3 regions of the Streptomyces sp. NPDC060232 genome follow, and region 2 is predicted to be linked to each of the others. Evidence: riboswitches for the same ligand, from Rfam matches in the RefSeq annotation. Region 2 holds a riboswitch; each other region holds the start of a gene.
What was found. A riboswitch is a leader RNA that binds a small molecule or an ion and turns the genes downstream of it on or off. The one in region 2 is predicted to bind cobalamin.

Region 1: another riboswitch for cobalamin. It lies ahead of cobN (cobaltochelatase subunit CobN); the one in region 2 lies ahead of ACFWFZ_RS22545 (ribonucleoside-diphosphate reductase subunit alpha).
Region 3: another riboswitch for cobalamin. It lies ahead of ACFWFZ_RS19950 (ABC transporter substrate-binding protein); the one in region 2 lies ahead of ACFWFZ_RS22545 (ribonucleoside-diphosphate reductase subunit alpha).

What each region holds. Positions count from the first base shown of each region.
Region 1 is NZ_JBHXAG010000030.1:9,082-14,148, forward strand. It holds gene cobN (cobaltochelatase subunit CobN) at 1-1,814, opposite strand, end outside; cobalamin riboswitch at 1,847-2,005, opposite strand; gene ACFWFZ_RS30700 (cobalamin biosynthesis protein CobG) at 2,308-3,561, shown strand; gene ACFWFZ_RS30705 (precorrin-8X methylmutase) at 3,566-4,213, shown strand; gene ACFWFZ_RS30710 (precorrin-2 C(20)-methyltransferase) at 4,210-5,067, shown strand, end outside.
Region 2 is NZ_JBHXAG010000015.1:159,023-164,089, forward strand. It holds gene ACFWFZ_RS22540 (ribonucleotide-diphosphate reductase subunit beta) at 1-463, opposite strand, end outside; gene ACFWFZ_RS22545 (ribonucleoside-diphosphate reductase subunit alpha) at 463-2,850, opposite strand; cobalamin riboswitch at 2,987-3,116, opposite strand; gene ACFWFZ_RS22550 (GNAT family N-acetyltransferase) at 3,161-3,658, opposite strand; gene ACFWFZ_RS22555 (Uma2 family endonuclease) at 3,737-4,321, shown strand; gene ACFWFZ_RS22560 (YbdD/YjiX family protein) at 4,372-4,569, opposite strand; gene ACFWFZ_RS22565 (carbon starvation CstA family protein) at 4,566-5,067, opposite strand, start outside.
Region 3 is NZ_JBHXAG010000013.1:34,569-39,635, reverse strand. It holds gene ACFWFZ_RS19965 (endonuclease/exonuclease/phosphatase family protein) at 144-1,043, opposite strand; gene ACFWFZ_RS19960 (NADAR family protein) at 1,120-2,235, shown strand; partial or broken gene ACFWFZ_RS19955 (TetR family transcriptional regulator) at 2,243-2,391, shown strand; cobalamin riboswitch at 2,545-2,683, shown strand; gene ACFWFZ_RS19950 (ABC transporter substrate-binding protein) at 2,725-3,720, shown strand; gene ACFWFZ_RS19945 (FecCD family ABC transporter permease) at 3,717-4,745, shown strand; gene ACFWFZ_RS19940 (ABC transporter ATP-binding protein) at 4,742-5,067, shown strand, end outside.

The DNA of each region.
Region 1 (5,067 bases), on a different contig from region 2:
TCCAGGTGCTGCTCCAGCCGGGCGATGTCGCCGTACGACTCCGCGCGCGCCATCGGCGGCACCAGGTGGTCGACCAGCGTGGCGTGCACGCGGCGCTTGGCCTGTGTGCCCTCGCCCGGGTCGTTGACCAGGAACGGGTAGACCAGGGGCAGGTCGCCGAGGGCGGCGTCCGGGGCGCAGGCCGCGGACAGGCCCGCGTTCTTGCCGGGCAGCCACTCAAGGTTCCCGTGCTTGCCCAGGTGGATCATCGCGTCGGCGCCGAAGCCGCCGTCCTGCGCGCGCGCCTGGATCCAGCGGTACGCGGCCAGGTAGTGGTGCGAGGGCGGCAGATCGGGGTCGTGGTAGATCGCGATCGGGTTCTCGCCGAAGCCGCGCGGCGGCTGGATGAGGATGAGGAGGTTCCCGCGGCGCAGGGCGGCGAGGACGATGTCGCCCTCCGGGTTCGCGGAACGGTCCACGAACATGCTGCCCGGGGCCTCGCCCCAGTGCTCCTCGACACTCTCGCGAAGCTCGGCCGGGAGCTCGGCGAACCAGCGCTTGTAGTCGGCGGCGGGGATGCGGACCGGGTTGCGGGCCAGCTGCTCCTCGGTGAGCCAGTCCTGGTCGTGGCCGCCGGCCTCGATCAGGGCGCGGATCAGCTCGTCCCCGTCACCCGAGACCAGACCGGGGATCTCGGGGACCGGGCCGAAGTCGTAGCCCTCGGCGATCAGGGTGCGCAGCAGCTCCACCGCGCTGGCCGGGGTGTCCAGGCCGACGGCGTTGCCGATGCGGGAGTGCTTGGTCGGGTATGCCGAGAGGACGAGGGCGATCCTCTTGTCGCGGCGCTCGATGTGACGCAGCCGGGCGTGGCGTACGGCGATGCCCGCGACCCGGGAGGCCCGCTCGGGGTCGGCGACGTAGGCGGGCAGGCCGTCCTCGTCGAACTCCTTGAAGGAGAACGGGACGGTGATCAGGCGGCCGTCGAACTCCGGCACGGCGACCTGCGTCGCGGCGTCCAGCGGCGAGAGGCCCTCGTCGTTCTCCTCCCAGGCGGAGCGGGATCCGGTCAGGCACAGGGCCTGGAGGATCGGCACGCCGAGCGCGGCGAGCGCGCCCGCGTCCCAGGACTCGTCGTCCCCGCCCGCCGAGGCGGTGGCGGGCTTGGTGCCGCCGGCCGCGAGGACGGTGGTGACGACCGCGTCCGCGGACCCCAGGGCCTCGACGAGCGCCGGCTCCGGGCTGCGCAGGGAGGAGACGTAGAGGGGGACCGGCCGGGCGCCGTGGGCCTCGATGGCCTCGCAGAGGGTGTGCACGAAGCCGGTGTTGCCGCTCATCTGGTGGGCGCGGTAGTAGAGCACGGCGACCTCGGGGCCGTCCGTGCGCTGCGCGGTGCGCTCCAGGGGCCCCCAGGTGGGGGCGGCGGCGGGCGGCTCGAAGCCGTGACCGGTGAGCAGGACGGTGTCGGAGAGGAACCGGGCCAGCTGTTCGAGGTTGGCCGGGCCGCCGTGCGCGAGGTAGGCGTGCGCCTCGGCCGCGATGCCGATCGGGACCGTGGAGGCCTCCATCAGCTGGGCGTCCGGGGCCTGTTCGCCCGTCAGGACCACGACCGGGCGGGTCTGGCCGGGGGCCAGCAGCAGGTCCAGGCCGTCCGGCCAGGCGCGCAGGCCGCCGAGGAGGCGTACGACGACCAGGTCGGCCCCGTCGAGCAGGCCGGGGAGGTCGTCGAGGGGAAGGCGGGAGGGGTTGGCGAACCGGTACGGGACGGGGGCGTCCGCCGTGTTCGCTGCGCGAGCGCTGAGCAGATCGGTGTCGGACGTCGACAGCAGCAGGATCATGCGGCGGCAGGCCTTCCTCGGGGTTTCCGCGCCCCGGGCAGTGAGGACAGCGGGAGTTCCTGACTCACCCGGCCGTATGGCTCTGCCGGGTTCACAGTGGCGGGACCGCGCCGGAATCGCACCGGGCTTCCTCCCATGTCGCCGTCCTCGGCGACGGCGGACCGTATGGGCCGCCGGAAGGTCATCTTAGGGGCGGGTGGTTCCCGTCCCGGTGGGCGGGGCGGGTGGTCGGGTGCGGTGGCCCTGCGGGGGCTCTGCCGGTTGGGTGGGGTGGTCGGGTCGGGTGCTGTCCGTTGTGGGGGTTCTGCCGGTGGCTTCGCCGCTGGGGCGGGTGTATCGGGTGCGGCGCCGTTGCGGGGGCTCTGCCCCCGAACCCCCGCGCCTGAAACGCCGGCGGGGCCGGGATTTCCGGCGGCGCCGGGAGCGCGCCGGGTGACGGAGCGTGGCGGTGGACACAGTTCCGGGGAGCGCAATCGTGGGTATGCTCGCCGCCATGCCCCAGCCCCCCTCCGCCGTATCGCGGGACGAACCCGTCATACGGGACCGCGGTGACGCCTGCCCCGGCGCGCTCCGGCTGCACGCGGCGGACGACGGGCACCTCGCGCGCGTCCGGATCCCCGGCGGGGCGCTGACCGCCCGCCAGGCCTCGCTCCTGGCGTCGGCCGCCGACCGGTTCGGCGACGGGCACCTGGAACTCACCTCCCGCGGCAACGTCCAGCTGCGCGGCCTCGCCGACGGCTGCGGCGCCGGCCTCGCGGAGCTGCTCGACGCCGCCGGGCTGCTGCCCGCGCCCGCCCACGAACGCGTACGCAACATCGTGGCCACGCCGACCTCGCAGGACGTACTGCCCTGGGTGCGCGAACTGGACCGGCTGCTGTGCGCCGACACCCGCGTCACCGCGCTGTCCGGCCGCTTCCTCTTCGCCCTCGACGACGGCCGCGGCGACGTGGCCGCCCTGGAACCCGACGTCACCGTGCTCGGGCAGCCCGGCGGACGGGCCCTGGTGCGCCTCGGCGCCGCCGCAGGCGCGGTGGCCGTCGCCGCGGCGGACGCCCCGCGGGCCGCGCTGCTCGCCGCCGCGTACTTCCTCGACGCCGTCGACGCGGCCGGCACCCGCCCCTGGCGGGTCGCCGAACTCCCCGCCCGACACGCCCTGGACGACGGGCAGTTCGCGGCCCGGCTGGCCGCCGCCGGCATCGGCGCGGTACGCGTGCCGACGGTGGACTGGCCGTACTGCGCCCCGCCCGTGCCCGGCCCGCACGACCCCCTGTGCGTGATGCCCCCGTTCGGCCGGCTGAGCACCGGCCAGTGGAGGGTCCTCGTCCAGGCGGCCGAGCACGGCGACGGGTTGCGGATCACCCCGTGGCGCACGATCGTCCTTCCGGGCGCCTCTGCCCCGGCCGCCCTGCCGGCCGACGCGGGGCTCGTCGTCTCCCCGGACAGCCCCTGGCTGTCCGTCACCGCCTGCACCGGGCGCCCCGGTTGCGCCAAATCCCTCGCGGACGTACGCGCCGACGCGCGCGCCCTGGTGGAGCGGGCGCGGGGGCCGCTGCCCGTGCACTGGTCCGGCTGCGAGCGCCGCTGCGGCCACCCGCGGGGCACGCAGTGGGTGGACGCGCTCGCCACCGCGGACGGGTACCGGCTCTCCGTACAGGGGCGCACCCTGCCGCACCGGCCAGACCTGGCGGCCGCCCTCACGGCCGCACGCGAGAACACCTCATCACCCCAGAGTCCGAAGACGCAGTGAAGAAATGAGCGAGTACACCGTGTTTGAGTACGAGAAGGACGGCGCCGCGATCTACCGCCAGTCCTTTGCCACGATCCGCGCCGAGGCGGACCTCTCCGGGCTGCCCGCCTCGGTCGCCCAGGTCGCGGTGCGCATGATTCACGCCTGCGGGATGACCGACCTCCCGCAGGACCTGGGGTACACCCCCGAGGTGGTGCTGCGCGCCCGCGCCGCACTGGAAGCGGGCGCGCCGATCCTGTGCGACGTCCAGATGGTCGCCAGCGGCGTCACCCGCAAGCGGCTGCCCGCCGACAACGACGTGGTCTGCACGCTCTCCGACCCGGCGGTCCCGGACCTCGCCGCGAAGATGGGCACCACCCGCAGCGCCGCCGCCCTCGAAGTGTGGCGCGACCGAGGCCTGTTGGAGGGTTCGGTGGTCGCCGTCGGCAACGCGCCGACCGCCCTGTTCCGGCTGCTGGAGATGATCGAGGAAGGCGCCCCGCGGCCCGCCGCCGTCATCGGGGTGCCCGTCGGCTTCATCGGCGCCGCCGAGTCCAAGGACGCCCTCGCCGCCCACCCCTTGGGCCTCGACCACCTCGTCGTACGCGGCCGCCGTGGCGGCAGCGCCATCGCCGCGGCCGCCCTCAACGCCATCGCGAGCGTGGCCGAATGAGCGACGCGCAGCCCAAGGGCCGCCTCTACGGCGTCGGGCTCGGCCCCGGCGACCCGAACCTGATGACCCTGCGAGCCGTCGAAGCGATCGGCGAGGCGGACGTCGTCGCCTACCACAGCGCCCGCCACGGCCGGTCCATCGCCCGCTCGATCGCCGCGAAGCACCTGCGCGAGAGCCACATCGAGGAGCCGCTGGTCTACCCGGTCACCACCGAGACCACCGACCACCCCGGCGGCTACCAGGGCGCCATGGAGGAGTTCTACGAGGAGGCCGCCGCCCGGCTGGCCGCCCACCTGGACGCCGGCCGGACCGTCGCCGTGCTCGCGGAGGGCGACCCGCTCTTCTACAGCTCGTACATGCACATGCACAAGCGGCTCGCGGACCGCTACGCCACCGAGGTCATCCCCGGGGTCACCTCGGTCAGCGCCGCCGCCGCCCGGCTGGGCACCCCGCTCGTGGAGGGCGAGGAGGTCCTGACCATCCTCCCCGGCACGCTGCCGCAGGAGGAGCTGACCGCCCGCCTCGCCGCCACCGACTCGGCGGTCGTGATGAAGCTCGGCCGGACCTTCCCCGCCGTGCTCGGCGCGATGGAGAACAGCGGCCGGCTCGCCGAGGCCCGCTACGTCGAGCGCGCCACGATGGAGGGCGAGCGCACCGGCGTCCTCGCCGACACCGACCCCGGCAGCGTGCCGTACTTCGCCGTCGCCGTGGTGCCCAGCCGGATCGGCAACCCGGGCAGCGTGCCGTCCGGCCCCGGCGAGGTCGTCGTCGTCGGCACCGGCCCGGCCGGCCCGCTGTGGCTCACCCCGCAGACCCGGCGCGCCCTCGCGGACGCCGAGGTGCTCGTCGGATAC
Region 2 (5,067 bases):
GGATCTCCTCCACCGCGTCGAACGCGGCCGCGCGGTCGTCCGGGTCGGGCAGGTAGGTGTCGAGCAGCGTCAGATAGAACTGGACGTGCACGGCCTCCTCGAACAGCTGGCGCGACAGGTACAGGCGCGCCTCCGGGGAGTTGATGTGCTTGTACAGCGTCAGCACCAGGTTGTTCGAGACGATCGAGTCGCCCGTCGCGAAGAACGCGACCAGACGGCCGATCATGTGCTGCTCGGCGGGCGTCAGCTTCGCGAGGTCGGCGACGTCCGAGTGGAGGTCGACCTCCTCGACGGTCCAGGTGTTCTTGATCGCGTCCCGGTAGCGCTCGTAGAAGTCCGGGTAGCGCATCGGGCGGAGCGTGAGCTCGAAGCCCGGGTCCAGGAGGTTCTTGACTCCGGAGGTGTCGGCACGAAGTGCCGTCGTTGAGGGGCGGTGGTCGGGTGACGGGTGGGCGGAGCTCATTACTGGCAGGCCTCGCAGGACTCGGGGTTTTCCAGGGAGCAGGCCAGCGCCTCGGCGTCGACGGCCTGCGGGAGCGGTGTGGCGGCCGCCGGGACGGCAGAGCCGGACGCGGCGCGGGCGATCTTCGTAGCCGGGCGCGAGCGCAGGTAGTACGTGGTCTTCAGACCCTGCTTCCAGGCGTACGCGTACATCGAGCTGAGCTTGCCGATGGTGGGCGTCTCCAGGAACAGGTTCAGCGACTGCGACTGGTCCAGGAACGGCGTACGGGCCGCCGCCATGTCGATCAGACCGCGCTGCGGGATCTCCCACGCCGTGCGGTACAGCTCGCGGACCTCGGCCGGGATCCAGCCGAAGCCCTGGACCGAGCCGGAGGCGTCGCGCAGCGCCTCACGGGTCTGGGCGTCCCACACGCCGAGCTGCTTCAGCTCGTCCACCAGGTACGCGTTGACCTGGAGGAACTCACCGCTCAGCGTCTCGCGCTTGAAGAGGTTGGAGACCTGCGGCTCGATGCACTCGTACACGCCCGCGATCGAGGCGATCGTCGCCGTCGGCGCGATGGCCAGCAGCAGGGAGTTGCGCATGCCGGTCTCGGCGACGCGGGCGCGCAGTGCGTCCCAGCGCTCCGGCCAGTTCAGCTCGGTGTCGTAGTGGTCCGGGTGCAGGACGCCGCGCGCGGTACGGGTCTGCTCCCAGGCCGGCAGCGGGCCGCTGCGCTCGGCGAGGTCGCAGGACGCCTCGTACGCGGCGAGCATGATGCGCTCGGAGAGCTTGGTGGACAGCGCCTTCGCCTCGGGGGAGTCGAAGGGCAGCTTCAGCTTGAAGAAGACGTCCTGGAGGCCCATCGCGCCCAGGCCCACCGGGCGCCAGCGGGCGTTGGAGCGGCCGGCCTGCTCGGTCGGGTAGAAGTTGATGTCCACCACGCGGTCGAGGAAGGTGACGGCGGTGCGGACGGTCTCGTCGATCCGCTCCCAGTCGATCCCGCCGTCCACGACGAAGGCGCCGAGGTTGACCGAGCCGAGGTTGCAGACGGCCGTCTCGCCGTCGTCGGTGACCTCGATGATCTCGGTGCACAGGTTCGAGGAGTGCACGACGGTGCCCGGCTCGGCGGTCTGGTTCGCCGTGCGGTTGGAGGCGTCCTTGAAGGTCATCCAGCCCTGGCCGGTCTGCGCGAGGGTGCGCATCATCCGGCCGTACAGGTCGCGGGCGGGCATGGTCTTGCGGGCCAGGCCGTCGGCCTCGGCCTTGCGGTAGGCGGCGTCGAACTCGTCGCCCCACAGGTCGACCAGCTCGGGCACGTCGGCGGGGGAGAACAGCGACCACTCGGCGTCGGCGTTCACGCGGCGCATGAACTCGTCCGGGACCCAGTGGGCGAGGTTCAGGTTGTGGGTGCGGCGCTGGTCCTCACCGGTGTTGTCGCGGAGCTCCAGGAACTCCTCGATGTCCGCGTGCCAGGTCTCCAGGTAGACCGCGGCGGCGCCCTTGCGGCGGCCGCCCTGGTTCACGGCGGCGACGGAGGCGTCGAGGGTCTTCAGGAACGGCACGATGCCGTTGGAGTGGCCGTTGGTACCGCGGATCAGCGAACCGCGGGCGCGGATGCGGGAGTACGACAGGCCGATGCCGCCCGCGTGCTTCGACAGGCGCGCGACCTGGTGGTAGCGGTCGTAGATCGAGTCCAGCTCGTCCAGCGGGGAGTCCAGCAGGTAGCAGGAGGACATCTGCGGGTGCCGGGTGCCGGAGTTGAAGAGCGTGGGGGAGGAGGGCAGGTAGTCGAGGCGGCTCATCAGCCGGTACAGCGAGGCGACCTCCTCGACGGCCTGGACGCTCTCGTCCGCGGCGAGGCCGCAGGCCACGCGCAGCATGAAGTACTGCGGGGTCTCGATGACCTGACGGGTGATGGGGTGGCGCAGCAAGTAGCGGCTGTGCAGGGTGCGCAGGCCGAAGAAGCCGAAGCGGTCGTCGGCGCCCTCGGCGAGGGTGTGCTCGACCAGCGCGTCCAGGCGGCTCGCGTGGGCGCGTACGAACGCGGCGGTGCGGTCGGCGATGAGGCCCTCGCGGTGGCCGACCTCGACGGAGGCGGAGAAGGAGGTGGAGCCCTGGCTCGCGGCCTCGTCGCGCACGGCCAGCGTCAGCAGGCGGGCGGCGAGCTTCGAGTACGCGGGGTCCTCGGAGATCAGCCCGGCGGCGGACTCGGTGGCCAACCCCCGCAGTTCGGCCTCGTCGGCGGCGGAGCTGCGGCCGCGGAGCGCGGCGGCGGCGACGCGGCCGGGGTCGGTGTCGGGGAGGTCCGCCGTAAGTTCGGTGAGGGTACGCAGCAGCGTGGCCCCCGGGCCCTCGGTGTTGTCGCCAGAAACGGACTCGGCGCGCGGTGCGGAAGGCGCGATGGTCACGGCGGGAGCTCTCCCTCGCTCGGCCCGGTCATCGGCGGGCGGGCGCGGGCGCATGCGGGCGTGGCAGGAAAGGGCACACCGCATGGCGTCCACCGGCCCAACCGCGAGGCCCGGACGTGTCGGCACCCGGTTCGGTCGATCCGGGCGCGCTGACGGCAGGTCATCGGACTTGGTGTCCGGTTGCCGGACACTTCATACCGTTGCGGGACAGTTCCGGATTCCCACCGGATTCCCCTGCGGCGACAGCAGGCATGAGCATACATGTGGGGGCGGCCTTGTGCGGCAACCCCCACATGTAGTGTCGGCGCGGCTACAGCTTGAGTCGGTACGTGAGGAGTGTCAGGCCTTCGATGGGCGCCCAGTCACGCTCGGGAGTGCGTACGAAGCCCAGGCGGGTGTAGATCCGGTGGGCCCCGGCCATGCTGCGCTGGGTGGAGAGCACGACCCCCGTGACGCCCTCGATCGACCGCGCCCGGTCGATGCAGGCCCGCACCAGGGCCTCGCCGGCGCCCTGGCCCCGGGCCGCGTGGGCCACCGCCAGCATCCGGAACTCGGCCTCGTCCGGGCCCGCGATGTCGGCGAGCGGGCTGCCGGGCGCCGCGAAGGTCACCCCGCCCAGCACCCGCCCGTCGCGCTCGGCGACGAGCACCTCGGCCAGTGCGGCCCGCCCGGCCACGTCGCGCAGCACGTTCAGGTAGGCGTCGTCCTCGTTGAAGTCCAGGTGCCCGTCGGCGAGGTAGGCCTGCGCCGTGATCTCACCCAGCTCGGCGTGGTCGGCGTCCCGTACCGCTCTGATCGTGATGTCCATGCGGTCGAGTGTGCAGGACGCCTGTCGGCGCCCGGCGCTATCGTCGGAGGCAGCACCGTCGAGGAAGGTGAGCGAGGCATGACCGTGATGACCGACAGGCCCCACATGCTGACCGAGGACTTCGAGGCCGTCGCGCGCATAGGCGCCAGAGAGGTCGAAGGTCTGCGGCTGGAGTTCATCGACGGGGTCATCAGGAGCAAGGCAGTGCCGGACGGGGATCACGGGCGGATCATTGTTTGGCTGAGCCGGATCTGCATGCAGCACCACCCGGACCTCTGGCTGCACGCCGGGCAGGGGGTCAAGGTGGAGCAGTACCGGGAGGGTCGCGCCATCCCGGACGGCGTCCTGGCGCATGAGGACGCCTTCGTCGGCCAGGGCGACTGGGTGGATCCCGGGCCGGTCCTGATGGCCGTCGAGGTGACCTCGTGGGACTCCGACACCGAGCGGCGTGATCGGATCGAGAAGCCGCGCGCCTACGCGTCGACGGGTATCCCCGTCTACCTGCTCATCGACCGGCTCGAATGCCAGGTCCTCGTCCACAGCGACCCGGACGGCCACCGCTACGAGACCGTCCGCACCGTCCCCTTCGGCAAGGACGTCCGCCTCCCCGACCCCGTCGGTATCACCCTCCCGACCGAGCCCCTCAAGGACTGGGTGCGCTGAGGAACGCCGAAGGGCCCCGCCGCGTCGTGCGGCGGGGCCCTTCGCAGGTGTCAGCAGCAGCGGAAGCCCTCGCGGGGGTCCGCCTCGCGGGCGTCCGTGCGGGCGCGTTCGAAGGCGCGGCGGGTGAGGACCTCCGCGTCCGGGTCGTGGGAGCGGGCGTGGGCCACGTACCGGTCGTAGGCGGCCTCCCCGGAGAACTCCCGTACGTAGAACCGGGCCCTGGCCAGCACGGCGCGTACGCCGCTCACCCCACCGGCTCCTTGACCTGCCCGCCGCCGGAGTCGCGGCCGGCCGCGGCGGCGAGCTGGGTCCGCTCCTCGGCGGTCGCGATCAGGCCGGCCGGGGCGACGATCTTCGACTCGGTCCACGGGACCTCGGAGAGCTTCGCCGAACCCGGGTCGCGGACGGCCTGGACGCAGGTCCGCAGGGCGTCCGCGAGGACCACGATGATCAGGACCGCGAAGAGGGCGCACAGCACGCCGTCGACCGTGGCGTTGGTGACGATCGTGTGCATGTCGTCCATGTTCTTGGCCGGGGCCAGGACCTTGTCGGCGTCGATGCCCGCCTGGTACTTGTCGCGCTGGGCGAAGAAGCCGACCTTCACGTCCTCGGAGAAGACCTTCTGGTAGCTGGCGGTGAGGGTCACCGTGGCATCCCACACCAGTGGCACGCCCGTGACCCACGCCCACTTCAGCCGCCCGGACTTGACCAGCAGCGTGGTGCAGACGGCCAGCGCGACCGCGGCG
Region 3 (5,067 bases), on a different contig from region 2:
TCCACCACATCCCGTTGCACGCCGGCTCCGCGAGGCCGGCCGGACGCGTCCCTAGGGTCTGTATCGAGTTGCCCCGTGGAGCAAGGAGCGGCGTTCGGTGCGTGCCGGGCCTCGCGACGCCGCGGGGCAACTCGATACAGACCCTAGCCCCGGTCGAGGTCGGTGTGCAGCAGGTGGTGGTCCGAGTACGGGCTCGGGCGGACACGGTGGGTGCGCGGGGTGATGCCGCGCAGGAACACGTAGTCGAACTTGCTGTTCCAATCGGTGGTCGTTCCGCAGACGTCAGGGTCGGCGTCGGCGTCGTCACCGTCGGCGGTCGAGGGGCGGCAGCCGGGGTCCGTGTCCGTGGCCAGGGCCCACATCGGGCCGAGTTCGGGGGCGTGCGGCACGGCGTTGAAGTCGCCGAGGACGATCGCGCGGTCGTGGCGGGCGACCTCCGCGGCGAGTACCCGCACCTGGCGCGCCCGTGCCTCTGGCTGCCGGCGCTCGGCGAGGTGGGTGTTGAAGACGCGGACGGGCCGGCCGCTCACCAGCGTGGTGACGGCCAGGTAGCCGCGGTCCTCTGAGCCGCCGTCGGGGTATTCGATGCTCACCCGGTCCGTCATCGGCGCCGCCGCGAGGATCGCCTGGCCGTAGCCGCCCGGCCGCCACGGCAGCCCCCCGCAGCGGTTCCAGTTCCGCAGGACCGTCCCGTACGCGACCCGGTAGACCAGCCCGTAGACCTCCTCCAGGTACGTGCGGATCTGCTCGACGTCGCGTACGCAGGCCTCCTGAAGGCCGATGACCTGCGGCGCGTACGTGGCGATCTCCGTCGCCCGGCCGTAGTCCTGCCCGCTCCCTCCGCACGGATTGCAGATGTTCCACGTGCCGACCCGATCCGGGACGACCCCCTTGGCGACGTCGAACGGCAGCGGTCCGGTGGGGGGCGCGCCGCCCGGTGCGCCGGGGCCGAGGAGCAGCAGCATGCAGACCGCGGTCATCGCGCCCGCGGCCCACCGCGCGCCCCTGCTCAGCACCATCGCCTCCCCGAAGTGGACGCACATCATCACACGGTGCGCCCGGCGCCCACCGCACACAATCGAGGTGCTCCCCGACCGCTCCGTCCGGCATCATCACGGCATGATCGGCAATCGGATCACCCATCGCACGGCGGACGGCGTCCGCGTACCCGGCACCTGGCGGCACGCGTTCATATGCAACGGCGGCTCCTACTTCCTCACCGACCTCTTCATATACGCCGACGGCCTCGTCGATTGCTGGGAGCTGGTCACCCTTGACGAGTTCGAGCAGAAGCTCCGCCGCGGATGGGTGGCCACCAGCCTTCCGGACGGCGGACGCGCCTCCGCGCACCACCTGGCCTCGTGGACGTTCGGCGAACCGCGCACCTGGCTGACCGCGGACCTGCTGCTCGCCGAAGTCCGCGACACCGTCGACGAGCTGAACGGCCGCCCCGACTCGACCGCCCGCTGCCTCGCCGCGGTGGACGTCTTCATGGCGGACCGTACGGAGGACAACCGAGCCGCTGCCCGGGCCGCCTACCTGGCCATCCCCGAGACCGTGCGGCACTACGCGCTCGGCGACATGGACCGCAAGGACTACCCCCTCCGGGTGCTGGTGGCGGGGCCCGGCGGCCGGACCCCGGACGAGCCCGGCGAAGCGGTCACGCAGGAGGAGTACGACGAGGCCGTCGCATACTTCGAGGACCGCGAGCGGTGGATCGCGAAGGCCCCTTCCCGCGTGCCCGCCGACGGGCCGGCCGAGTCCTTCGCCCCCGCAGTCAAGATCTACCACTCGTACCCGCAACGCGCGCTCGAAGACCCGGGCAAGCAGGCCCTGCGCAACGACTACCCCGCCCCGATCACCGTCGACGACGCCACCTACCCGTCGGTGGCCCACGCGTACTGGGCGCTGTCCGTCGCCGAACCGGAGGCCCGGACCGCGGTCCTGGCGGCCGAGTCGGGCGGGAAGGCACGTACGGCCGCGGTCGCGGCGCCGCGGCGCGAAGGCTGGGAGCAGGTCCGGACGGCGGTCATGGCCCGTCTGCTGCGCGCCAAGTACGAGCAACACCCCGACCTCGCGGCGATCCTGCTCGCCACGGGTGACGCGACCGTGCTCTACGACGACGCCGACTCGGGCTTCTGGGGCGAGAACGGAGGCCGGGGCCGCAACTGGACGGGCCGCCTCCTCGAACTCGTCCGTTCCGAGCTGCTGGCCGGGCAGACCCTCATCGACTGACGCGCACGCCTTCGCCGCGCGGCTGGAGACCTCGGTGAGGCCGCCGGGAACGGCGTCCACCCGGGGCTGTTCACCGAGGCGTTCCGGGCGTCCCTGCACGGGCTGGCGACCCTGGCCCGGGCCGGACGGCTGCTGCCCGGTGGACCGCATGAGCGCGATCGTCCGCAGCGGTGTGCTCGGCGAGCAGGCCGGCTGCGGCGGCGCCGGTGCCGGGGGCGGCGCGGCAGGGGCCGGGGGAACGGCCGCGTGTTCCGCTGGAGCCGAGGGGGCCGAGGGCGGGTGGCCCCCCGACCCCGCTTCACGTGCGCGTTCTGGCAGACTGGGGCGCGTAACCAGGCGGTGCAGGACAGGAAACCGGTGTGATTCCGGTGCGGTCCCGCCACTGTGACCGGTCTTGCCGAGTGGGGAGACCGGGAGTCAGACACTGACGCACCGCCTCTGCTCCTTCACGTCGACCAGGGGACGCGGATCCCCCGGAGAGGCCACGCCATGTCGCGTTCCCGCGCCGCCCTGCGCGCGCTCACCCCCGTCGCGCTCCTCATATCCCTGACCGGCTGCGCCGGTTCACCCGGTGCCGGGCAGGACGGGGCCGCCGGGGCTCCCGGCGGCGCGCCCGGTTTCCCGTACACCGTCACCAACTGCGGTGTGAGCAGCACCTACCAGGCGCCACCCCGGCGCGCGGTCACCATGAACCAGCACGCCACCGAGCTGATGCTCGCCCTCGGCCTGGGCGACCGGATCGCCGGCTCCGCCTACCTCGACGATGCCGTTCTGCCCGCCTACCGGCCCGCCTACGACAAGATCAAGGTGCTGGCCCAGGAGTACCCGTCCAAGGAGGTCCTGCTCGGCGCCGACCCGGACTTCGTCTACGGCGGCTACGCCAGCGCCTTCGACAAGACGCAGGGCCGCGACCGCGAGGGGCTCGCCAAGTCCGGCATCAACTCCCGCCTCAACGTGGAGTACTGCACCGAGGGGACCGTCGGTCTCGACCAGCTGAAGACCGAGATCACCGAAGTCGCGCGGACCTTCGGCGTGCCCGAGCGCGGCGCGCAGCTCATCGAGGACGAGCAGCGCCGCATCGACGCCGTGACCACACGCGTCAAGGACAAGCCCCGGCCGACCGTCTTCGCCTACGACTCCGGTGAGGCCTCCGCCTCCACCTCCGGAGGCGACGGCATCGGCAACGAGATCATCTCCCTCTCCGGCGGCACGAACGTCTTCGCCGACCTGAAGGACACCTTCGGCGACGTCGCCTGGGAGAAGGTGATCGAGCGCAAGCCCGAGGTCGTCCTCATCTACGACTACGGCGGCACCAGCGTGGAGGCCAAGAAGCAGCGCCTGCTGAACGATCCGGCCCTCGCCGACGTGCCCGCCGTCAAGAACCGGCGGTTCGTCGTCCTGCCGCTCTCCTCCGTCGTCCTCGGCGTCCGGGTGGCGGACGCCGTGGAGGCGCTGGGCGGCCAGCTCCACCCGAACGCCGCGTGAGGCTCCGCACCGGGGCGGCCCTCGCGGTCCTCGCCGCCGCTCTCGCCGCCTCGGTGATCGCGGGACTGGCGCTGGGCCCCGTACGGATCGCCCCCGACCGGGTGCTCGACATCGTCCTCGGCGGCCTGACGGGGAACCGGCCCACCGGAGCCTTCGCCTCCATCGTGTGGGACGTACGCATGCCGCGGATCCTGCTCGGCGCCGTGGTCGGAGCCGGGCTCGCCGTGGCGGGCACCGTGCTCCAGGCACTCGTACGCAACCAGCTCGCCGACCCCTTCCTGCTCGGGGCCTCCTCCGGGGCCTCCGCCGGAGCCGTACTCGTGATCGTCTTCGGCACGGCCGCGGCCGGATTCGGCATGGGAGTGCCGCTGGCCGCCTTCACCGGTTCCATGGCCGCACTCGTGGCCGTCTACGCCATGGCCCGCCGCGGCGGCACCATGACCACCGGCCGGCTCATCCTGGCCGGCGTGGCCGTCCAGTACATCCTGTCCGCCTTCACCAGCCTCGTCCTCGTGCTCGCCGCGCACCCCGACCAGATCCGCTCCGTGCTCTTCTGGACCCTCGGCGGACTCGGCGGAGCGCGCTGGGAAGAACTGGCCCTGCCCACCCTCGCGCTGCTCGCCGGCGGCGCACTGCTCCTCGCCCTCGCCCGGCCGCTCGACCTGCTCCTCGCCGGGGAGGAGGGCGCGCACACCCTGGGCCTGGACACCGGGCGCTTCCGCGCCGCCGTGTTCGTCCTGACCTCCCTCGTCATCGGAGTGCTCGTCGCCTGCAGCGGGGCGATCGGCTTCGTCGGGCTGATGGTCCCGCACGCCGCCCGGATGGCCGTGGGCGCCGGACACCGGGCACTGCTGCCCGTCGCCGCGCTCGGCGGGGCGGTGTTCCTGATCCTGGCCGACCTGATCGCCCGTACGGCAGCCGCCCCCGAGGAGATACCGGTGGGCGTGGTCACCGCCCTCATCGGCGGGCCGTTCTTCCTCTGGATGCTGCGCCGCTCCAGCCGTACCGAAGGAGTGACGGGATGACGGCAGGGACCGGGCAGGCCCGGCCGGTGCAACTCGCCGTCGAGGGCGTGCGCTACGAGACCGACGGGCACACGCTGCTGCAGGGGATCGACCTCACCGCCCGGCCCGGCGAGACGGTGGGAGTGGTCGGCCCCAACGGCAGCGGCAAGACCACCCTGCTGCGCTGCGTCTACGGCACCCTGCGGGCGACCGCCGGACGGGTGCTGCTGGACGGCGCGGACGCGGGCGCGCTCACCGTCAAGGAACGGGCGCGGCGCGTCGCGGTGGTACCGCAGGACGCGAGCGGCACCTTCGGGCTGACCGTCCGCGAGGTCGTCGCCAT